DNA from 4 places in the Shewanella violacea DSS12 genome. Region 3 is predicted to be linked to each of the others. Evidence: predicted binding sites of a transcription regulator. Region 3 holds the regulator's gene; each other region holds the start of a gene.

Region 1 (6,266 bases), 1.6 Mb from region 3:
TTAGATGGCATAACACCATCAGCAATTAAGAATGCACATGAACGAATATGATCTGAGATAACTCTTAAGGATTTATTTTCTAAGTCGGTAACAGCTAATATTTCGGCAGTTTTCTTGATCAAGGCCTGGAAAATATCAATTTCATAGTTAGAGTGAACGCCTTGCATGATGGCCGCAATACGCTCAATTCCCATGCCTGTGTCGACAGAAGGCTTAGGAAGCGCCAGCATGTCACCATTGGACTGACGGTTGTATTGCATGAAGACTATGTTCCAGATCTCGATAAATCTATCACCATCTTCTTCTGGCGTACCAGGGCGACCACCCCAGATATGTTCGCCGTGATCATAGAAAATTTCAGAACATGGACCACAAGGACCCGTGTCTCCCATCTGCCAGAAGTTATCCGACGCGTAAGGGGCACCTTTGTTATCCCCTATGCGGATCAGGTTATCCTCCGAAACACCTATCTCTTTAGTCCAAATATCATAGGCTTCGTTATCAGTCTCATAGATGGTGACGCACAGACGTTCTTTAGGGATTTTTAACTCTTGTGTCAGGAAGTTCCACGCATATGTGATCGCTTCACGCTTAAAATAATCACCAAAGCTAAAATTACCTAACATCTCAAAGAAAGTATGATGACGTGCAGTGTAACCTACGTTGTCTAAATCATTATGTTTACCGCCGGCGCGTACACAGCGCTGAGACGAGGTAGCACGAGTGTAATTACGCTTATCTTCACCCAGAAATACGTCTTTAAACTGGTTCATACCCGCGTTGGTAAAGAGCAAAGTAGGATCATTAACAGGGACCAGTGAACTGCTGTCCACAACCTGATGACCATTTTTGTGGAAATACTCCAAGAAAGCAGTTCTTAGTGCTGCAGTGGTTTGATACATGAAATCACCCTGAATTGAGATTACTTAAATTATTGGCACTGTGTTGGACGATTAGTTAATCGAATCGACAATCGTTATTCAACACACACTTGCGCTATTTTGAGGCGTATTATAAGCAGTCTAAAGAATAATACCAATCGGTATAAGAAGGTGGTCAACTCAGAGTTATTTTTGGCTGCTTAATTCAAGGCGAAAGAGTGAGGCAATGGTGATCCCTTTTGAACTCATTCAACACAGAAGTAGGCTGCCAAAAACACTCCTGAAGGCGAGTTTTTGCACTTCCGATACGGCGTTAACGAGCTTAAACGTAGAATAACTATGTTCCTCACTCGTTGCTAGCAACATGGATGTTGTGAATGTCATTTATGCAGGAGCAATTAATGACCTTGCCTCTGAAGCGCTAAACTCTCGCTGAGTGACCACACCTTTATAGCGATTGGTATAATAACCAGAGTTTTAGGGGGGGTATTGCACGAAATGAAGATAGAGTGTGAAAAATATGGCTTTAATAGCGGATGAACATGATTGATCGTTAAAGCAATAGTATTCCAGTGTGAGGCAATTTGAACTTAAGCGAAACCTTCTTCGCCATCATCTGTATTGATATATTGTGAGTGGTGACTGGTACCCATGGCCCTTATTCATATGCAGATAATAATCGCGGCACGCTAGTTGCGAAACCGCGATCTAGTGGGCCAAATAGCCCACCGAGTTACTTATATTCTATCCCTTGAGAATAAACTCTTCTCTAGAATACTTCACCAGTCTCGAGGTCAACATTCTCATCACCTGCAGCTGACTCAGCCGCATCGGGAGATGCGAGTAACATACCACGCAGTGTAGTTTCGATTTCAGCAGAAATTTCAGGATGTTCAGTTAAGTACTTACCTGCATTTGCACGGCCCTGGCCTATTTTATTGCCTTTATAGCTGTACCAAGCACCCGCTTTCTCTACTAATTTATGTATCACACCAAGGTCGACGAGTTCACCCGTACGGTTGATGCCTTTGCCATAAAGAATTTGGAATTCCGCCTGTTTAAATGGTGCTGCGATCTTGTTCTTAACCACTTTAACGCGAGTCTCGTTACCGATAACTTCGTCACGATCTTTGATTGCACCGATACGGCGAATATCGAGGCGAACAGAAGCATAAAACTTAAGTGCGTTACCACCTGTGGTGGTTTCAGGGTTACCGAACATGACACCAATCTTCATACGGATCTGGTTGATAAAGATAAGCATGGTATTGGTTTGCTTCAGGTTACCAGCGAGCTTACGCATCGCCTGGCTCATCATACGAGCAGCAAGTCCCATATGTGAATCACCAATTTCACCTTCAATCTCAGCTTTCGGCGTTAAAGCCGCAACCGAATCGACAACGATGACATCAACAGCACCTGAACGAGTCAAGGCATCACAAATCTCTAACGCTTGCTCACCCGTATCTGGTTGAGAACAAAGTAGGTTATCAATATCTACACCTAGCTTTTTAGCATATATAGGGTCTAAGGCATGCTCTGCATCGATAAAGGCACACACTCTACCTTGGCGTTGTGCAGCAGCAATGACCTCTAGGGTCAGTGTTGTCTTACCAGAAGATTCTGGTCCATAAATCTCAACGATACGTCCTAAAGGAAGTCCGCCGGCACCCAGTGCTACATCTAAAGAAAGTGATCCCGTAGAGATGGTCTCAACATCCATCGAGCGGTTCTCGCCCAGTTTCATGATAGAGCCTTTACCGAACTGTTTCTCGATCTGACTTAAAACGGCATTCAGTGCTTTCTCTTTGTTCGCATCAATCTTCATTCCGATATCCTCTTCGTGCATAATCTAAGTCACGGCAACAACGCCGATATAAACTTGTGACAACTCCGTTATTTGAGCTAAGAAAACTTTATCCTGCTCGAATAGGGGCCTCAATATGCAACTAGTATACTGTACAATCATACAGTATCAAGTACTGTTGATGATTATTTTTTTCTAGCCATATTTACTCAATTAGAAGCACTTGTTAACGAAGAAAAATTCAATCTGACTATTTATTTTTTAAACACGCAACTGACTCAAAAAATTGTTAATATTGGCGACATATTTTAAGGCTGCTCCGATGGAGCATCTTGCCTGTTCAATACCTCATAGAAGAAACGAGCTGTAGATGAATCCAATCGACACCCAAAACCTAGAAAAACACACACCTATGATGCGTCAATACTTGACGCTCAAGGCCGAAAACCCTGAAATGTTATTATTTTACCGTATGGGTGACTTCTACGAGCTCTTCTATGACGATGCAAAGAGAGCATCTGAACTCTTAGGCATTTCACTCACCGCACGTGGCAAGAGTGGTGGCGATCCAATCCCTATGGCTGGACTGCCCTATCACGCAGTCGAAGGTTATCTCGCCAAGCTGGTTCAACTTAGGGTCTCTGTCGCCATCTGTGAACAGATCGGCGATCCAGCCACCTCTAAGGGGCCGGTTGAACGCAAGGTCGTTCGTCTCGTCACACCAGGAACCTTGACCGACGAAGCCTTACTGCAAGAGAGGCAAGATAACCTGCTTGCTGCTGTATATCATGGTAAGGCAGGCTTTGGTTATGCCACCTTAGACTTAAGCTCTGGCCGTTTCGTGGTCAGTGAATTGGAGAGCAGAGAAGCATTAGAGGCTGAGCTACAACGTACTAGTCCAGCCGAGTTACTCTATAGTGAAGACTTCAGCGAGATGTCCCTGATCACAAGATTCAATGGCAAGCGCAGACGCCCGGAATGGGAATTCGATTTCGACACTTCCCGTAAACTCCTTTTAGATCAATTTAAGACCAAAGATCTACGTGGTTTCGGCCTGGAAAATGCGCGTTTATCGCTGCAGGCGGCTGGTTGCCTGATGCAGTATGTTAAAGATACTCAAAGAACTGCCCTGCCCCACATCAACTCTATCGTACGATTCAATCAAGACGACAGTATCGTGCTCGATGCCGCCACAAGAAGAAACTTAGAGCTGACAATCAACCTACAAGGTGGACGTGAAAATACCCTATCTGCGATATTAGATAATACGACAACCCCTATGGGCAGTCGCATGTTGCAGCGCTGGCTCCACGAACCTTTGAGAGATCGCCAACAAATAGAATCTCGTTTAGGTGCCCTCACCGAGTTGCTCGACAGCGGCCTGTTTGACAACCTGACTCCACATTTAAAAGCACTAGGTGATATAGAACGAATCACCGCCAGACTCGCACTGAGAAGTGCCAGACCCAGGGATTTTTCTCGCCTAAAACAGGCATTATCAGTACTGCCAGAGATTCAGCAACTTCTCGCCAGTTGCCAGTCACCACATCTCAAACGTCTAGCGACGATTATGAGTGAATTCCCCGATGAACTCGCTCTGCTCGACAGGGCAATTATAGATAATCCACCTATGCTAATCCGCGATGGTGGAGTCCTAAGAGATGGTTACAATGAGGAGCTTGATCAGTGGCGCGCCTTGAGCAAGGGGGCAACGGATTACCTTAAAGAATTAGAGGCTCGCGAGAAAGAGTCAACCGGTATCTCTACCCTTAAAGTCGGCTATAACCGAGTTCACGGTTACTATATCGAAGTCAGTCGCCGGGAATCTGATCTTGTGCCTCTGAGTTATCAGCGCAGACAGACCCTAAAGAATACCGAACGTTACATAGTTGCCGAATTGAAAGAACATGAAGAGAAGGTACTCTCCAGTCAAGGCAAGGCTCTGGCACTGGAAAAGCAACTTTGGGAGCAGTTATTCGATCTTATTTTACCAAAACTTCATGAGTTACAACTATTCGCTCAGGGCGCAGCAGAGCTGGATGTCATTAGCAATTTTGCCGAGCGCGCCGAGACCCTGAACTATCGCTGCCCGACACTCACTGACATCTCAGGTATACATATAGAATCGGGCCGTCATCCTGTGGTTGAGCAAGTGAGTCAAAGCCCCTTCATCGCCAATCCCGTGACCTTAAATTCGACACGAAAAATGCTAATCGTCACTGGGCCAAACATGGGCGGTAAGTCTACCTATATGAGGCAAGTTGCCTTAATCACCCTTATGGCGCACATTGGCTCCTATGTTCCGGCCCAAGAGGCTGTCATAGGTCCAGTGGATCGCATTTTTACTCGAATAGGTGCATCGGATGATCTCGCTTCTGGCCGCTCAACCTTCATGGTCGAAATGACAGAAACAGCAAATATTCTTCATAATGCCACGACTCAAAGTCTGGTATTAATGGATGAAATTGGTCGAGGAACATCCACATACGATGGACTATCACTGGCCTGGTCCGCTGCCGAATACCTGGCAGAGAAAATAGGAGCCATGACACTGTTTGCAACCCACTATTTCGAGCTCACTCAGCTACCTGATCTCATCGACAATGTAGAAAATGTCCATCTTGATGCCATAGAACATGGAGATACCATAGTCTTCATGCATGCGGTACAAGAAGGCGCCGCAAGTAAGAGCTACGGCTTGCAGGTTGCCGCTCTAGCTGGAGTACCCGCTAGAGTCATAGCAGCAGCAAAACATAAACTGCATCACTTAGAGAGCCGTGATAGCAAGGACGCCAACCATGAGCCATCGCAGCAAACTATGGTCTTTCCTGAGCAAAAAATATCGCAAGTGGAAGATGCTCTCCAAAGTATTAACCCTGATGACCTCAGCCCGAAACAAGCCTTAGAGATATTGTACAGGCTCAAACAACTGACTTAGGAATATGGCGATGAAGGAGATGTCTGAAGGTGTAAGGGGCATCTTTAGCCATGGACTCTAAAAAGAAAGAGTGGGATAAGCCTTTCTTTACAAGAGTCCCTATACAAAAAGCGCACTAAAAAGTGCGCTTTTTTTGTAGTAATATTGATATGTGATGCTTACCACTATTGGTTAAGACTATTAGCTCAGTCCATTAACTCAGTCTATAAACTAAAGCTAATTGCTAAGTCTAGATTCTGGCCTTAACTTAAAAATCTAATCACGAATGCATCAATAGAAATTGTCATCCCAAAGATAATCAGGCTTCCTCAAATAAATACTTTCATTATCATAATGCGTGAGGCTAGCCTTTACCTTTACTCTGAGATTAACAATCAAAAAGTGACAACTAACTCTTAAAGATGGCCTCTACCGATAAGCCCTGGGCACCGAGTAAGTCTTTAAGACGTTTTAAAGCTTCAACTTGAATCTGACGTACACGCTCCCGCGTTAGCCCTATCTCTTTACCCACATTCTCTAGGGTAGATGGCTCATACCCCAACAAACCAAAACGGCGTGCTAGCACTTCTCTTTGTTTGGTATTGAGTTCATCGAGCCACTTAACCACAGACTTTGACATATCTTCGTCTTGAACTTTGTA
Region 2 (6,266 bases), 2.4 Mb from region 3:
ACAGGTGATGGGATAGCGATTCAAGATCAGCAACGGATATTTGAACCTTTTGCTCAAAGCTGCCATCACAAAGCAGGCTCAGGACTTGGTTTGCCTATTTCTGCAAAGCTTGCCCTGAAGATGCAAGGCCAGCTAACCATGTGCAGTACTCTTGGTTACGGGAGCACTTTTATTTTAGATCTGCCTCTCACTGAAGCCAATGCTCCGCTCACTTTGCCACCTGAATCCATCATAGCCCCCTTAGCTTTACACAGACAATTATCCTTATGGGGCGCTGTTCCGATTGAGGGGGACAATGAAGAGCTGTGCCATAAGGAGCTGGCCCACTTGCCAGCCAGGCTATGGCAGCGCCTTCATGAGATCCGTTACAACTTACCTCAAGAACAGACGAATAACACACTAAATTTACTTCCTTGGAAATTGAAAATTCTCTTGGTCGACGATGTCGAAACGAATAGAAATATTATTGGCATAATGTTAGCCGAATTAGGCCAGCAAGTATTCACGGCCAGCAGTGGTAAAGCCGCATTACAAAAAGGACAAAGACATATCTTCGATCTGGTTTTGATGGATATTCGCATGCCCGGACTCGATGGTTATCAAACAACACAAATGTGGCGTAACAGTGAAGATATTTTAGATACTGAGTGCCCAATATTTGCTCTGACGGCAAATGCTAACCCAATGGATCGTGACACCATAGAAGCCATCGGAATAAACAGCTATTTAACCAAGCCCGTTTCTTTAGCGCAGCTAAACAGTGCCTTGGAAACAGCAGCAGATCTGCAATTGGATCGCGATATGCCATTAGTGATAAATACCGATATCGATGACCCCATGATAGATTTCTCTCAGACAGATCTCAATTATAGACTCGCCGTTCATTTAACAGATATTGTCGAGCAAGCTAAACAGTTTATAGCCAATGAGGAGTGGAAACTCCTCAGTGATGTACTACATACAATTAAAGGCAGTGCCGGTTTGGCGGGACTTAAACATATTTTTGATACTGCAGTCGATTTAGAAGTCATTCTCGAAACCGAAGAATGTCTAAGCTTAGACGTATTCTCACCTCTGGAAGGACTAATTCAGGCACTCGCATCAGCACCAACGACCTGCACAGCCTAAGCTGTGCATTAACCAGCTAGCCTTTGAGCCCAATGAATTAGCTCTGCTACGTTATGTGCGTTGAGTTTACGCATTAAATTCATCCTATGGGTTTCAACCGTTTTCAAACCTATTACCAAGTCCTCCGCAATATCCCGGTTACGACGTCCCTCACAGATCAACTTTAGCACTTGCTGCTCTCTTGGCGTCAGCATAGGCATATCGCCATCAACGGCACCAATCAGCGCCTCAACTTGTTGTTCGTCTAAGCTAGAATCAATAAAAGTCTTACCTTTGCAAACTGATTTAATGGCGGCTAACAAGGTACTTTTCGGGCTATTTTTGAGTACGTAGCCATTAGCACCTACATCTAATGCTTCACGGGCACTCTTCTCTTCTACAGTCGCCGTCAGCATGATTATCATCATCTCTGGCCAACGTTGGCGTAACTGACGGATCACATCGAAACCACTCATACCAGGCAGTTTTAGATCCATAAACACGAGATCTGGCTTTAATTTTAAGCATTGCTCATATACCGCTAAACCATCTTCAACAAACCCCACCAATTCAAGCTCAGAATAGGGTGCCAGGCAACTACGTAATCCATCAAATATTAACGAATGGTCATCAACCACTAATATGCTTATCGACTTGTACTGGCCAAACGTCATAAGTTTATCTCCTGAATTGAGTTTAAGTTATCCGCTTTATCTAGATAACAGCAAACCGACCTTACTCGCAGCACGCGCAACAAGTAGATCTAGATCGCAAAATCAACATTTAACCGACTTAGATCGCAATTTTCGTATTTTGAAGGGGTTTCAGCTAAATTGTCAAGACTTTGTACCTAGCTAATGATGCTTCGAACAATAATGAAAGCTAGACAGAAACAGTAAATAGTTCGGTATAGCAGACAAAAACATCAGCATATAGAGCACAAAGAGAGATAAATCAGTGCCTCGTTAACGTTCTGGCAGCATAATCCCGAAAAAGATTGCCACCACTTAGATTACTGCTAAACTTACAACTGTATAAATATACAGTGTAGAGTTAAATGACCATGATGAAAGTGATTCCAATCTCAGCCAGTGCCGGAATAACCGGCTTCGAAAGTCCAGCCACCGACTATAAACAGCTTCCTTTGAGCTTAGATGAGCTGCTTATCCAGCACCCCAGTGCCACCTTCATCGGCCAAGCGAGCGGATGTTCGATGCAAAATGTCGGCATATTCGATGGCGATATCCTCATCGTCGACAGGCACGTCAAGGTACAAGATCAAGACGTGATAGTGGCAAATTACAACGGTAACTTTGTCTGCAAAATTATTGATACCAAAAGAAGAATGTTACTCTCGGCTAACGATGAACATCAACCAGTAGTCATACACGAGTACGACCAGTTCAGTGTCGAAGGTATCGTGGTGCGTTCGATACGCTGTCATCGGCCGAGTCCTCTGCTGATGAATAGCGCTGCCATCGAGTCGGTTTTTAACCGATGAATTTTATTGATGCTAGCGTCGTTACAGAGTGAGCTATAGCACCAGAACGAGCTCCAAAACTAATCAAGAACTTGTAGCAGAACTTATACCAGAGTTAATGGGTCAGCTAAATCAACTCACTCTAGGGGAAGATGATGTTCGCTCTCGTGGATGCTAATTCATTCTACTGTAGCGCCGAGCAGGTATTTCGTCCCGAGTGGCGTGGCCGGCCTATTATCGTGTTATCTAACAATGATGGCTGCATTGTCGCCGCCAACCGTCAGGCCATAGCGGCCGGGATCCCAAAGTTTGAGCCTTATTTCAAAGTTAAGGCACTGTGTGACCGCTTAGGAGTTATCGCCTTAAGTTCTAATTATGAACTCTATGGCTCATTGTCCGCCAGCATGATGGAAGTGATAGGCCGTTTTGCACCTGAGCAGCATGTCTACAGCATAGATGAATCATTCCTGTCATTTAAACACTGTTATCCAGCCATACCTTGCTTAGTGAAGCACGGCCACATCATACGCCGTGCGGTCTGGAAAGAGACTCGCTTACCTGTATCTATTGGCATGGGAAAAACCTTAACGTTAGCTAAGATAGCCAATCACGCCGCCAAGAAACTCACCGACTACAATGGAGTCTGTGTCATCGCTAATTCAGACCAAAGAAAGGCTATTCTCTCCCAGATAAAGCCCTGTCATGTCTGGGGCATAGGCCGGCGCTTGTCAAAGCAGTTGGATTTGATGGGAATAACATCAGCCTACGCACTATCTCAGATGGCACCGGGACTCGCCAGAAAGCAGTTCAGTATAGAGATGGAACGTACGGTGCGGGAGCTCAACGGTGAACCTTGTAAGGGCTGGGATCAAGCCAGAGCCGATAAGCAGCAAATCTTTTCGACCCGTAGTATGGGAGAGCGGATCACAGATTCAAACTCACTACAGCAAGCCCTCGGTAAACATGCAGGTATTGCCACCAGCAAGGCAAGAGCTCAAGGCTCCCTGTGCTCGGTGTTGCTTATTTTTGCCTCTAATTCCCCCTTCGATGAGCAGCCTACAGGATTTAAACTCACTCATAGATTTGCTTACCCCACCAATGACACAGGTGAAATAACCCAAATAGTGACTCAGATAGCCAAGCAGCAATTTAGAGCCGGGGTGCGTTATTACAAGGTCGGAGTTGGTCTCATCGATCTTATCAGTGAGTCACATAACCAGCTGGATCTGTTTGCGTCACCGAAAAACCCAGCATTAATGAAGGTCTATGACGCACTCAATCACAAATACGGCTCCGACTCTATATTTATGGCTGCCCAAGGGTTCACTGCAAAATGGCACATGAAGCGAGAATATCTCACCCCTCAATACACCACCAGCTGGCGAGACATCCCTAAGATCACTTGTTAATTAACTGACCATTTTTCAAATACAACATGACGACCCAAGCATGCAGCAATAGCAGTTATTCTGATAAAAAATGTAGAGATTAAGAGATAACATCCTGGAATATATCTATGTACATACGAGATATTTCTAAGAGTAATGGCTGATTTTCTGACTAGTAATTGATAGAGCTAAGAGATAACTCCCCTGTATGCATAGTCCACAACAAAGGCACCCTCTAAGATCAACTGCTAATGATAGTTCCCTTCTTATAGGGCCAAGTGGCATGTCACAGGTCTTCACTCAGCAGTTTTAAGCAACTAGCATCCAAGAGAAGCTAAAATCACTTACTCATAAATAGCAGATATTATCCACGGGCCAGATTAAGCATGCACTAAAGACTAATCGGTCCTCTTAAATTACATCTCCTTAAATTACCTGTGCATATATTATCAAGGAGTTGAGAAGTTCAATGCCCTAACAACACTAAACTGCACTAATTAACATTGCAGTATATGATCCACGAACCACACAAGGTATACACTAAAGGCTAACGAATACCCTTAAATCACCTGCAAATATATTGGCTAAAATGAGAGAGAACCTCCGCCCTAAACAGCACTAATTACTGGCGGGTCTTCACTCCACAAGAGCTCTTTAAAATGGCCTTACTAAGCTACTAGAGTAAAGTACTCAATTTACCGCTGCCAGCTTAAGTCGATATCACCACCTGATGCTTTTCAATCATAGGCCTGCCGGTAAAGGCTTCTTTAGGTAAGGGATTTTGATGTGATAACTTAAAACCCTCACTCTGGACCCAAGCCTCAAAAGCCGCTTCATCTTGCCAACTAGTGAAGACAATATAAGGTGCTCCCTCACTTACGGGTTTCAAGATCTGCATGGAGACAAACCCAGCTTGTTGGTCGATTTGACCCACACGCTGACGAAATCGATTTTCAAACTCATCTTGCCAATCCACAGCCACCGGAATACGGTTCGCGACAATAAACATAACCTCTCCTAATACAGACACCCAATATTCTAATATAGACATCCAAAATTATTTCAATAAAAAACAACCACTAGAAACATATAAAACTACAGCAAAACCAGTGTGCCACGACTTGTCTATATCATCAATTACCAGACATGATAAATAGACTATCTGAATGCATAACTCATTAAAAATTGTCGAGAATAACTAAAATGAAATAGGATAACAGAATCAGGAAAACCCAACATACCGCACTGATATTCGGCTGCATTTGTACGATTTAACTAAGGAATATTCGCGAATAAATACTAGGCGCTATCTAGCCATCGATGGCAATTGGCAGCACCTTGCCGGCGTTTGCGGTCAAGGTGTCCACAATACGCTGTTAACTCTTGGGTGTTGCCCACGGGCCCTTTGAAAATTTTGGTAAACTCTGTGGTCAGTTTTATCCAGTTTTCTTGCGGGATATTAAGTCTATTTAAAATATTAGCCGATTCTTGGCTCATAGAGCCTCGCTTATCAGCTCTGACTATTCGTCCAGTATCATCAACAAGTTGTAGATAATCTTTAGCACTGAACATGAGTCCTTTAGGTATTGCTTTATGCTCGTTGCCGACAAAGGGCAATAGTGTACTGGGCTGCTCACCTTGTATCGCTGCCTTAATACGCAGTTTAATGCTAGTAAAGTCTGAGGTTTCAGGTGTAGTAGCCATTTTAGCGCGGATAGGCCTATCTATTAATAAAGAGTGGACTACATAAGCCATACAGGCCAATACAGCTGCTTCGTCTAGAAGTGCTTGAGACTTGAACCTCCCCTCCCAAATCTGCCTTTACAGTTATCCTCAAGCTTAGCTTTTCTCGCTATGGGTTCATTCAGAGCACGCATAAACCAAGAGATATCCATCAAGCGTTGACGAAATTCAAAGATACAGTCTTCAACCGTTTTCAATTCATAGATATTAAGAATATCCCCTTAACAAGGCTCTGTGTCAGTAAAGTCCCCTTAAATAGCTTATGCCATTGAACTAATACTTCCATATTTGTCCAGGCCAATACTTGCTCTTTATCTATACACAAGACCACATGAAGATGATTACCAATAACGGCATAGGCACACACATCAATGGCAAATACTCCGGCTAACTCCAGCAATCTACTTTCGACCCAATCACGCCTATGTTCATAAGATTGATCACTATATTGATCAACCACGCACAAGTAAGCCCTTCTAACACAACGAGATACACCGTGATAATAATGACTTATTCTTAAATAAAGAGTTCCAAACTGACTAAAGCCT
Region 3 (6,266 bases):
GCGTCTTTCTTGACGGCGAATGCGGGGATCCACCAGGAATGGATCACATCTTCTGATGTCATCAGGAAGCGAACTTTCTTATTGATGGGGAGGACCAAGGGCTTATCGACCTCGAGGAGATAGTTTTCTCCCTTCTCCTCGGTGCCTTCTATCTGTTCTCGCGGGGTCGAGAGTAAGCTATAGAATTCTATATCTTGATCGAAATAGCTGTAATGCCATTTCCATTGAGAGCCAGTGATCTTGATGGTGATGTCAGCATCACTAGAGTCTTCCATGGCAACTAAGGTCTTAGTCGCCGGAATAGCCATAGCTATGAGTATGATGAAAGGTGTAATGGTCCAGGCTATCTCGACCTTAGTACTTTCGTGGAAATTGGCTGCTACGGCACCCTTAGACTTTCTGTGATTGATCATGGAATAGATCATCACTCCGAAAACCACGACACCGATGGCGCAACAGATATACAGAATGATCATGTGCAGGTTGTATACCTGTCCACTGATATCCGTAACGCCCTTTGTCATATTAAAGGGCATTCCTGATGCCAAAACGTATGGCGTAAACAGCAACGCCAGAAAACTATACAACACTCGCTTCACTAGACTTCTCCTCTGTCAAAAATTAAGACAAAGAAGAGTCACACAGTAAGTCTCTGCTCTATGCAAACTCTTCAGTTCCCAAAAAAGCAACGATGACTTCAAAGTGCAGTGGCGGTTCACTTGTTATTTTAGTTTGGCAGTTACTTATCTACCAGAGTTAACCACACTCGCACCTACGGCTGAATATATCAGTACCGATTTCAGCGAGGTAAATTTCTGGCCTTGTACATATGGCAGGGTTTTACTACGCCGACTACTAAATCGTTTGGATATAACAAATTATCGTTGTTATATCCCTAACTTACTTGGTGTTGAAATATTGATCAAGATCACTTTTAGCTAAATTATGAAATATTTTGAATAAAAATCAGACATAAAAAAGTCCCTTGCGGGACTTAAATAATAGGTTTTAGGCTAAATCAATTTCTAGATTAGTGTAGAGATCCAAATAAACTGGCCTGACTGAAGTGAGTATCTCTTTGAGTGTGGGCCTTACTGTGTAAGTGATTATTCGCATCCTCGATGACAATGCCTAAAGCGCGTGCGCTTTTTTCTACCAGTTTTAGTCGGCGATTGTCACGTGAATCTAAGGCCTGAGTCCAGCAGATAACGGCACTGGATGTACCACTTATAAGCGCTTTTTCCATGGCCCATAAGGTTTCGATTTCGTCTTTAGCATGAACCAGCAGGACTCGGTCCATCCTGACTCCAGCTTCGGCTAACATCTGCTTGTAACCTATATTGGGAGGACTAATCAATACGATCCATTGCCCCTGATGGCTCAAGGTTGCAAGCTGATTACTCACTTGTTTTAGTTCCACCCGGCCCTGAGTGTAGCTGGTTACCGTGGTGATACTTCCACACTCTTGTTCGATGGACGCTTGGTTAAGTGGATTAGTCCATAAACCTGGGTGTCTAGGGCTATTTCCGATCATATTTTTCATTACCAAGCTCCTTCGCCAATGAGTGACTTATCTATTTATTGCCAGCTGCCGTTGCGGATAACACCGACTGCCAGACCTTCGATACTCAGGCTCTGACTGGTGAGATCGACCACTATTGGTGCATAGTCTTCATTTTCTGCATGGAGATAGACCATACTGCCCTTTTTCTCGAAGCGTTTTACTGTGACATCCTCTTCCACTCGAGCGACTACGATCTGGCCATTCTTTGCTTGTGAAATCTTATGAACCGCAAGCAGATCACCTTCGAGAATGCCAATATTTTTCATACTGTCACCGCGCACCCTAAGTAGAAAGTCGGCACTGGGGCGAAACATAGCCGGATCAACTTTATAATGTTGTTCTATATGTTCCTGAGCAAGGATAGGTTCACCAGCTGCAACCTGGCCTATCAATGGTAAGCCTAAATCTTCGGGTTCCGCTGCTTGAGTGAGTCGGATGCCGCGGGATGTACCGGGAATTATTTCGATGCAACCTTTCTTGGCGAGGGCCTTCAGATGTTCTTCGGCCGCATTGGCACTCTTGAAGCCTAAGCGCTTGGCTATTTCAGCTCGAGTCGGAGGCATGCCGGTATCGATAATATTACGCTTAATGAGTTCTAGGATCTCGGCTTGTCTTGGTGTCAAAGGTCTCATGATTAATCCTGTCTTTCTATACAGTAACTGTCATTATATACAGTATCTTGGTCAGTGCAAGGATTAACCAAGTTTATTATCTGGGATTGCTATTTGTCATACCCTGTCTTTGCCTCTGAAAGGTAAGGGTATTAGTAAATCTGGCTGATATTTTGAGTCATTCACCAGTATAACTGGCTTCATTATGGCTTTTGCCAACTAGATTAGGGGGTTCTCTCTTTTATCTGGTATTCTATGCCGTTATTAAGAAGACTCATATTATATAAGAACAATGTCGAAAAAAGACTCTCTTTGGTATAAATCCTTACGCTGGATTCAGAAACAACTGGTGCAGACTGTAGTTGTGCCCCATGACCCCTTCGCCGATCTCAATTTAGATCCAGATAAACCTGTGGTTTATGTGATGAAGACTGAATCTCTCAGCGACATCGCAGCCCTGAGTGAAATCACAGGTAAATATAGACTTCCAAGTCCCTATGATGAACTTGTGGTCGATGGTGATCGTACGCCGAGAGTCGTATGCCTTGAAGGTGCCAAGCCGCTATTCGGTGAAAGAGAGAGCAATGAGTTTTTCTTAAATAGCTTTATGGATCTGTTGAAGGTGCATAAAGAGAAGCCTGAACTGGATATACAGCTAGTGCCGGTCAGTCTTTACTGGGGACGTACTCCAGGTAAAGAAGACGATACCATGAAGGCCGCAGTGCTCGAGCGACAAAATCCAACCTGGCTGCGAAAATGTTTTATGATCCTCTTCCTGGGAAGGCATAATTTCGTTCAATTTTCTAATGCCGTCTCAATTCGTCACATGGCCGATGAGCATGGCACCGACAAGCGAATAGCTCACAAGCTTGCTCGTGTTGCCCGAGTTCACTTTAGCCGTCAACGTAAGGTCATGACTGGCCCTGTTTTGCCTAAACGTCAGGTGTTATTCCAAGATCTGTTAAATTCTGAGTCCCTTAAGAAGGCGATTAAGGAGGAAGCAGCCAGTAAGAAGATCTCCGAGGCCGAGGCCAAAGCTAAGGCGATGGAGTATCTCGATGAAGTTGCAGCGGATTACTCCGAGAGCTTAGTACGAATAGCCGAGCGCTTCCTGACCTGGCTTTGGAATAAGCTTTACAAGGGCATCAATATCAAGGGCGCCGAGCAGATCAGGCAGCTGCATCATGATGGTCATGAGATCATCTACGTGCCTTGTCACCGTAGTCATATGGACTACCTGTTACTCTCGTATATTCTCTATTACGAGGGCATGGTTCCACCGCACATAGCTGCGGGTATCAATCTCAATTTCTGGCCTGCAGGGCCTATGTTCCGCCGTGGCGGAGCCTTCTTCATACGTCGTAGTTTCAGAGGTAACAAGCTCTACACTGTGGTTTTCCGTGAATATTTAGATCAGCTATTCACCAAAGGTTACTCGGTAGAATACTTTACCGAAGGTGGACGTTCTCGCACCGGACGTCTGCTCGCACCTAAGACTGGCATGATCGCCATGACGCTTAATAGTGTGCTGCGTGGCATGGAAAGACCAGTAACCTTAGTACCTGTGTACTTAGGTTATGATCATGTGATGGAGGTCGCCACTTACCATAAAGAACTCAGCGGCAAGAAGAAAAAGAAAGAATCTGTTTGGCAGCTATTTGGTGCACTGCGTAAGCTAGGTGATTTTGGCCAAGGTTATGTGAACTTTGGTCAACCCATTACCCTGAACAACTATCTGGACGAGGAAGTACCCGGTTGGAAGGAGGAGATGGCTAAAGATCCAGAGCAACGTCCTAAGTGGCTATCTCCTGTGGTGAATACCTTAGCTAATCGAGTGATGACAAGCATTAATGATGCGGCAGCTGTGAGTTCTGTGACTCTGACCAGCTTAGTTTTACTGGCTTCTGAGCAACATGCCTTAGAGCGTTCACAGCTTGTGAAGCAGTTAGATCTCTATCTTAAATTACTCAAAGATCTGCCCTATACCGAGTTCACATCTGTACCGGAAGGCGATGGTGAGTTATTGGTGCAACAAGGTTTAGATCTTAAGAAGCTACAGCTAGATAGCGACCCGCTAGGGGATATTATCTCGATAGAGGACAGCATAGCAGTGGCTATGACCTATTATCGCAATAATATCATCCACCTGCTGATTGTTCCGTCTCTAATAGCAAGCTGTTTGACTCAACATGAGCATGTCACCAGAGATGAGATTATCGCTACGGTAAAAGATTTTTATCCCTTGCTTAAAGCCGAGTTGTTTATGGGGATCGAAGACATAGACACTCGAGTCTCCCAGATTTTGGATCTGTTTATCGCACAAGGACTCGTGACCGAGTCCGAATACCTCACGCCTGTAGATAGCCAGATCAACCAGCTCTTACTGCTCGCAGGTACTGTGAGTGAAACTATGCAACGCTATGCCATCATATTTAACTTGCTGGCTGCCCGTCCCCTAATGGAGCGCTTCGAGCTCGAGGGCGAAAGTCATAGATTGGCACAAAGACTGGGTGCGCTCCATGGCATCACTGCACCGGAATTTTATGATAAGAAGCTTTACGGTGCCCTTAGCGTCAAGCTAAAAGCGCTAGGTTACATATTAGATAGTGACAAGAGAGGAGATGTTGAACGGATTAGGCAGAGAGCCAATGGCTTGCTGCGTTCATCCGTGAGACAGACCATAGAAGATAGTGTCGCTGCGGAGCATAAAGCATAATGGCTAACCATATGAATGCAGCTAAGAGTGGGACTGAGCGTCGTTCCCTTATTGGCGGAGCCATGATCATTGCCGGAACCGCGGTAGGTGCTGGCATGTTTTCTCTGCCAGTGGTCGGTGCTGGAATGTGGTTTAGCTATTCGATAGCCATGTTGATCTGCGTATGGTTCTGTATGTTGGTTTCGGGTCTGTTATTACTGGAGACTAATCTACATTTTGAGCCAGGAGCGAGTTTCGATACTCTGACTCGCGAGACCTTAGGTAATTTTTGGCGGATTGTGAATGGTCTGTCCATCGCCTTCGTGCTTTATATCTTAGCCTACGCTTATATCAGTGGTGGCGGATCCATAGTTAATCATAGTCTTGAGGCGGCCGGAATTAAGCTGCCACAGAGCGCGGCTGGCCTAGTATTCGCCTTAGGTCTGGCATTTGTGGTATTTATCAGCACCAAAGCGGTAGATAGGATCACCACTATCATGCTGGGTGGCATGATCATCACCTTCTTCCTCGCCGTAGGTAATTTGCTGATCGATATCGATACCGTGAAGTTATTTAACCCAGATGGTGAGAAGACATATCTGCCTTATCTACTGGCGGCGCTACCGTTCGGTTTAGTGAGCTTCGGTTATCACGGTAATGTGCCTAGTCTGGTTAAATATTATGGCAAAGATCCGGCTACTATTATCAAGGCCATCGTCTTAGGTACCCTGATAGCGTTCGTCATCTATGTCTGCTGGTTAGTCGCGACCATGGGCAATATCTCAAGAAGTGAGTTTGTCGACATCATAGCCCAGGGCGGTAATATGGGGGTCTTGGTCGGAGCCTTATCTGGGGTGATTGCCAGCGATTGGCTAACCAGTATGCTGACCCTGTTTGCAAACTTAGCGGTAGCCTCATCCTTCCTTGGTGTGACTCTGGGTCTGTTCGATTACTTGGCGGATCTGTTTGGTTTCGACGAGTCTCGCTCGGGGCGTCTAAAGACAGCTACTGTCACATTTGTTCCGCCCACCGTATTAGGTTTGCTCTTCCCCGATGGCTTCCTGATTGCTATCGGCTTCGCTGCACTTGCGGCAACAATATGGGCGGCAATCGTACCTGCCTTGATGGCCCATCGCGTGAGAAAGATGTATCCGGAATATGAAGGCTTCAGAGTGCCAGGTGGCACGCCCGTGATCGTCATAGTGATCTTATTTGGCATCATCACAGGAGCCTGCCATCTGCTGGCAATGGCAGATCTGTTACCTGTGTTTGGCTAAACTAATACCATTGCGAGTCAGTATCTGAACTGAGCAGATACTTATATGGGACGGTATTAGCTACAAATCATCAAATAACAGAGCCCTATATGGGCTCTGTTTGTTTTTAGTGACTATTA
Region 4 (6,266 bases), 1.4 Mb from region 3:
ATCGGCAAAGATACGCACATCTTCAAAATCATCTCGGCTGTTCTTCACCGGTGAGATGATCAAGCGGCCACCAGCGAGCCCTGGGGCAAATAATAGAGTCGGCAATTGACCAACACGCTTATCTACTTTAGCGCCATGTTCCGCCAGCAAGGTCACCTCATCGAAACCAGATTTACTGATATCTGTGGTCACTATGACCAAAGCATCCCAACCACTGCCTTCGAAGATTGCATCACCATCGAGTACATCAACAAAATTAACCTGAGCCATGAACCATCCTTCTGCTTGTGAGATCGTGTGATTTCATTCTATAACTCACAGGTAATACATTGTTTTAACTGTGTAATTAAAGAAGGAACACTTTATTATTGTACGCACTTTATAATGCTTTATTAGCTAGCATTATTCACTTAAGTTAAGCCGATGCCAAGTGCTTATAAAATATTCTGGTAACTTTGTACATCAGCCTTTACATAGGTAAACAATCAGTCTGAAAATCTTGCTGTTCACCTGTGATAGAATGCGGTTAAATTTAGCCTCCAAGTCGTATTCTAAAGGGGAATTATCCGTGACAGCAATAAGCCAACTACAACCTCAAGCACTCTGGCAGTGGTTCGATCAGATCTGTGCGATCCCACATCCTTCTAAGCATGAGCAAGCACTCAGCGCGCACATTCAAGCTTGGGCACGAGATAAGCAACTTGAAGTTGTTGAAGATAAAGTCGGTAACCTCATCATCAAGAAACCTGCCACACCTGGCATGGAAAACCGCAAGACAGTGGTCCTGCAGGCCCATATTGATATGGTGCCCCAGAAGAACTCAGATAAGCTTCATGACTTTGAGAAAGACCCTATCGTTCCTTACGTGGATGGTGATTGGGTTAAGGCTCAGGGCACGACTCTAGGTTCTGACAATGGCATAGGCATGGCGTCTGCGTTAGCCGTTTTGGGCTCAGATGATATCCCCCACGGCCCATTGGAAGTCCTATTAACTATCGATGAAGAAGCTGGCATGACTGGCGCATTTGGCCTGGAAGCCGGTTATCTGGATGCCGAGATCCTGATCAACACAGATTCAGAGCAAGAAGGCGAGATTTACATGGGCTGCGCCGGTGGTGTTGACGCCCAAATCAGTGTGCCTATGGTGTGGCAAGCCCCGGAGTCGAGCAATGCAACATACACCTTGACCCTATCGGGTTTAAAAGGCGGTCATTCCGGTGTGAACATACATCTTGGACGTGGTAATGCCAACAAGCTGCTGGCCCGCTTCCTGTTTAACTACGCCGATGACTCGGCGCTGGAATTAACTGACTTCACCGGTGGTTCTCTGCGTAACGCCATCCCTCGTGAAGCCAGTATCAGCTTTATGCTACCCGCTGAAAACATCGCTAAACTTGAGACTCAGATCCAAGAATTTCAGGCGCTTATCAGGGAAGAGCTAGCCATTGCCGATCCAGATATGTTACTGGAACTAGCCGAAGTGTCAGCAGCCAAGCAAGTCATGAGCGAAGATACTCAAAATATACTGATTGATCTACTCAATGCTTGTCCAAATGGCGTGATCCGCATGAGTGATGAGGTTGAAGGTGTTACTGAGACTTCATTAAATGTCGGCGTTATCAGCACAGAAACCCAAAGCGTTGAGATTCTCTGCTTAATTCGCTCACTGATAGATTCGGGTCGTGAAGAAGTCGAAAGCGTATTAACCTCACTGACAAACTTAGCCGGTGTTAGCATAGAGTTCAGTGGTGCTTACCCGGGATGGAAGCCAGATAACAGCTCACCTGTGATGGCACTAGTTCGTGAAACCTATGACGACATCTACAACAAGAAACCTGTGATCATGGTGATTCATGCGGGTCTTGAATGTGGGCTGTTTAAGAAGCCTTATCCTGAGATGGACATGGTATCGATTGGTCCGACTATTCGCTACCCACATAGTCCCGATGAGAAGGTACTCATAGAGACAGTAGGCCAATACTACAAGCTGCTGTTAGCGGTACTGGAACGTATCCCAGAGAAAGATTAATCAAGTTTGCTAGAACCTAGTTCCTAGGTTCTAGCAACTTCTTCTAAAATCCTTATTTAAAATCATTCTTTAAAAAACCTTATTTAAAAATCCTTAGTTAACAGCCCTTCTTTAAAATCCTAGGTCCATCTGCGACTCTCTGACTTCATTGTCTGCCGCCCTAGTGTTAACCGCCGACTGACTCGCTAAGCCCACCGACACACCTAATAATCGAATACCTCTCCCCTGCTGACGCTCCAAGGCTTGTGCGAGCAGATCATAAAATAACGTCACCGATATTTCATCGGATCTGTGTTCTATGGTGGTCTGTTTAAAATCACTAAACTTAAGCTTAACCACTTGCTTATTGATACTGCGATCTTTAGCGCTGCGCGTCACTCGCGCCGCCAACTCCTGAATAAGTTGAGGCATCACCCCATGACACTGTTCCAGGGTATAGATGTCCTTTGCCAATGTTGTCTCGACCCCCACAGATTTACGCTCCCTGTGCGGCGAGATGCCCCGCTCATCTATACCTTGAGCCCGCTCAATCAAGACTGCACCAAATTTCCCAAAACGCTCTATCAAAGCTGATTTGGGATAGTCCTGTAGATCGCCACAGGTTTTCAGGCCAATATCCTCAAGTTTCTTACCCGTCACCTTGCCCACCCCAGGGATCTTAGTCAGGGGTAAGGTTTTCACGAAGGGGGAGATCATATCCGGGGTTATCACATATTGTCCGTTGGGTTTATTCAGATCTGAGGCGACCTTGGCAAGAAATTTAATCGGCGCAATACCGGCAGAAGCTGTGAGGCCTGTGACTTCGAAGATCTCCTGCCTGATAGCTTCAGCTATCAAGGTAGCAGAGCCCTGACATTGAGTGCAGTCGGTGACATCTAGATAAGCTTCATCAAGAGAGAGAGGTTCAATCAAGTCGGTATAGCGAGCAAATACTTCACGGATCTGTATTGAGACCTCTTTGTACACCGACATGCGCCCAGGCACTAATATCAAATCTGGGCACAGTTTCAACGCATAGCCCGAGGCCATGGCCGAACGAACGCCAAAAACCCTAGCCTCATAATTACAGGTACTGATAACCCCACGGCGATCACTGCGCCCGCCCACAGCTATGGGTTTACCTCTGAGCTCAGGAAAGTCGCGCATCTCGACCGCGGCAAAATAGCAGTCCATATCGATATGAATAATTTTCTTCAAATTAGTTTTCAAAGCAGTTTTCAACACACTCTTGTAAACACTCTCTCAGCAAGAAGCCCTCTCACACCACTATACTGTATATAAAAACAGTATCCAATAAAAATGAGACTTAAGATAAAAAATTGCATGAGGAAGGAACAAAAAACGAATAAGGAGTAGGAAATGAATAAAGAGTAAGCAACAAACAAAAATGCCATCGAGTCATTAACCCAATGGCATTATCAAAGTAGAAAACTATTTAGCTTTAGCTGGCGCTAAGGTGTTCAGCATGGAATTTTAAATGATGCTCGATGAAACTCGTGATGAAAAACATATCTGAATGATCCAGTTTTCTTAAATCAAGCAAGCTCTCAAATCAAGAGTCTTCCAATTTAGCTAACATCTAAGTGTTCAGCATGGAATTTTAAATGATGCTCGATGAAACTCGTGATGAAAAACATATCTGAATGATCCTGTTTTCTTAAATCAAGCAAGCTCTCAAATCAAGAGTCTTCCAACTTATCAGTCACTTAAGTGTTCAGCATGAAACTTCAGGTGTTGCTCTATGAAGCTGGATATAAAGAAGTAACTATGATCGTAACCTTCATGGCTTTCTAGCACTAAAGGATAACCACTGTTCTTGGCCGCCGCAGCTAAGACTTCAGGTTTTAGCTGTTCAGATAAGAAGTTATCCGCTTCCCCTTGGCTGACTAGAGCAGGCACAAATGACTGACCATTTTTCTCAGAGGCATTACGCATTAGAGTACTGGCATCGTAATCGGACCAAGCTGCCGTGTCTCTGCCTAAGTAAGCAGTAAAGGCTTTCTTACCCCAAGGGCAGTTTATTGGATTACTGATTGGGCTAAATGCCGAAACAGACTGGTAAGCTGCACTGTTTCTCAGGGCGATGACTAAGGCGCCATGTCCACCCATTGAATGGCCAGCAATAGAACGCTTGTCTGTCACCGGGAACATTGACTCGACCAAGGCGGGTAGCTCATGGACTATGTAGTCATACATCTGGAAATGCTTATTCCAAGGAGCCTGAGTGGCATTAACATAGAAACCAGCACCTTGACCTAAGTCGTAACCCTCATCGTCGGCAACGTCACTGCCACGGGGGCTAGTATCCGGTGCAACTATGGCGATACCAAGCTCAGCAGCAATGCGCTGGGCGCCCGCTTTATGCATGAAGTTTTCATCACTACAAGTCAAACCAGATAACCAATAAAGAACCGGTACTTTCTGACCATTTGACGCCTGAGGCGGCAGGTAAATAGCGAAGCGCATCGCACAATTTAAGCTCTTGGACTGGTGACTATATTGCTTATTCCAGCCACCAAAGCTTTTATTACTACTGAGATTTTCTACTGTCATTATTTATCCTTATTACCGCTTCAATATCCCAGTGACCAGCTTGTTCACGGGAATATTGCAGCGATAGGACTATTGATTAATCTAAGGTTGAAGCGGGATTATCCGCTTCGAGAGCATTTATCCAAATGACTATTTTGTCAAAGTGACTACTTATCGAAATATTATTTGTCGAAATGAATGACTGTACGAATACTCTTACCTTCATGCATAAGCTCGAACGCTTCATTGACCTGTTCAAGACTCATGGTATGAGTGATAAAGTCACTTAAGTTAAATTCACCAGCCATATAACGCTCGACATAGTCAGGTAACTCAGTGCGACCTTTAACACCACCGAACGCAGAACCTTTCCACACACGACCAGTCACAAGCTGGAACGGACGAGTTGAGATCTCCTGCCCGGCACCGGCTACACCGATAACCACTGACTCGCCCCAACCTTTATGACAACACTCTAGTGCCGAGCGCATAACATTGACGTTGCCGATACACTCGAAGGAGTAGTCGACGCCGCCATCTGTAAGCTCTACGATGACATCCTGAATAGGCTTATCATAATCTTTAGGGTTGATGAAATCGGTAGCACCCAGTTTACGAGCTAGAGCAAATTTACTCTCGTTGATATCGATAACTATGATACGGCCAGCTTTTGCCATAGTCGCACCGATAACAGCAGACAGACCAATACCGCCCATACCGAAAATAGCGACAGTTGCGCCTTCTTCGACCTTAGCCGTATTCATCACTGCGCCCATACCGGTTGTTACACCACAGCCCAACAAGCACACTTCTTCTAGTGGCGCTTCAGGGTTAACCTTGGCCAGAGAGATCTCAGGCAGAACGGTATACTCAGAGAAAGTAGATGTGCCCATGTAATGGAAGATATCTTTACCATCTATAGAGAAACGTGTGGTGCCATCTGGCATCAAGCCTTTACCTTGAGTCTCACGGATCTTCTGACACAAGTTAGTCTTGCCTGATTTACAGAACTTACACTCGCCACACTCAGGGGTATAAAGAGGAATAACATGATCGCCAACCTGAACACTGGTCACGCCTTCACCGATAGACTCGACGATACCGCCACCTTCATGGCCTAGAATACAAGGGAAAATCCCCTCTGGATCATCACCCGAAAGTGTAAATGCGTCGGTATGACATACGCCAGTGGCAACCATCTTGATGCGCACTTCACCTTTCTGTGGTGGCATAACATCGACGATTTCCATAGATAGAGGTTGACCTGCAGCCCAAGCTACGGCGGCTTTTGATTTGATTGTTTGTGCTGTCATTTTAGCTCCAAAAAAATAGGGTAAATAATAGAATGACTCCAGAGATAGAGACTGAACCTAACTCCTCACATCATGCTGATTTTAATATGGGATAAGTATATCCGCCAATATACGAATTGATAATCCTACTTATGGGTAATTTACTTTTACCGCACAGTAACAATCATCGTAATTGACTGTCTTTACTACCCCGTCGGTTATAACCAAGCTGTTTAGCCTGTTGGCTATCTAGCTCTACCTGACAAGTAATACACAGGCGAACTCCAGCTACTGCATCCCGACGGGCCTGTGGAATTTCTGTTTCGCACTCTTCACAATGAGTCAGAGCAGAACCTGTAGTTAATTTTTTTCTGGCTTGGGCAACGGCATCATCCACACTGATGTCAATTTGC

Evidence for each region. The regulator LexA, encoded in region 3, represses DNA repair genes until DNA is damaged. The targets are predictions, from matches to a motif close to TACTGTATNNNNATACAGTA.
Region 1: a site for LexA is predicted at 2,837-2,856, ahead of recA (recombinase RecA). Genes of this name have one in related genera too.
Region 2: a site for LexA is predicted at 2,136-2,155, ahead of SVI_RS10630 (LexA family protein). Genes of this name have one in related genera too.
Region 4: a site for LexA is predicted at 3,299-3,318, ahead of dinB (DNA polymerase IV). Genes of this name have one in related genera too.

Annotation. Positions count from the first base shown of each region.
Region 1 covers NC_014012.1:3,584,960-3,591,225, forward strand. Annotated here, with positions in the region: gene alaS (alanine--tRNA ligase) at 1-902, opposite strand, end outside; gene recA (recombinase RecA) at 1,651-2,709, opposite strand; gene mutS (DNA mismatch repair protein MutS) at 3,059-5,626, shown strand; gene rpoS (RNA polymerase sigma factor RpoS) at 6,015-6,266, opposite strand, start outside.
Region 2 covers NC_014012.1:2,589,511-2,595,776, forward strand. Annotated here, with positions in the region: gene SVI_RS10620 (hybrid sensor histidine kinase/response regulator) at 1-1,128, shown strand, start outside; gene SVI_RS10625 (two component system response regulator) at 1,137-1,781, opposite strand; gene SVI_RS10630 (LexA family protein) at 2,174-2,608, shown strand; gene SVI_RS10635 (Y-family DNA polymerase) at 2,743-3,996, shown strand; gene SVI_RS10640 (antibiotic biosynthesis monooxygenase family protein) at 4,685-4,984, opposite strand; partial or broken gene SVI_RS21895 (transposase) at 5,275-6,232, opposite strand.
Region 3 covers NC_014012.1:226,800-233,065, forward strand. Annotated here, with positions in the region: partial or broken gene coxB (cytochrome c oxidase subunit II) at 1-599, opposite strand, end outside; gene SVI_RS00895 (cell division inhibitor SulA) at 1,031-1,543, opposite strand; gene lexA (transcriptional repressor LexA) at 1,579-2,196, opposite strand; gene plsB (glycerol-3-phosphate 1-O-acyltransferase PlsB) at 2,468-4,891, shown strand; gene mtr (tryptophan permease) at 4,891-6,147, shown strand.
Region 4 covers NC_014012.1:3,777,709-3,783,974, forward strand. Annotated here, with positions in the region: gene SVI_RS15680 (M17 family metallopeptidase) at 1-270, opposite strand, end outside; gene SVI_RS15685 (aminoacyl-histidine dipeptidase) at 569-2,029, shown strand; gene dinB (DNA polymerase IV) at 2,141-3,226, opposite strand; gene fghA (S-formylglutathione hydrolase) at 3,728-4,582, opposite strand; gene SVI_RS15700 (S-(hydroxymethyl)glutathione dehydrogenase/class III alcohol dehydrogenase) at 4,744-5,874, opposite strand; gene SVI_RS15705 (DksA/TraR family C4-type zinc finger protein) at 6,038-6,266, opposite strand, start outside.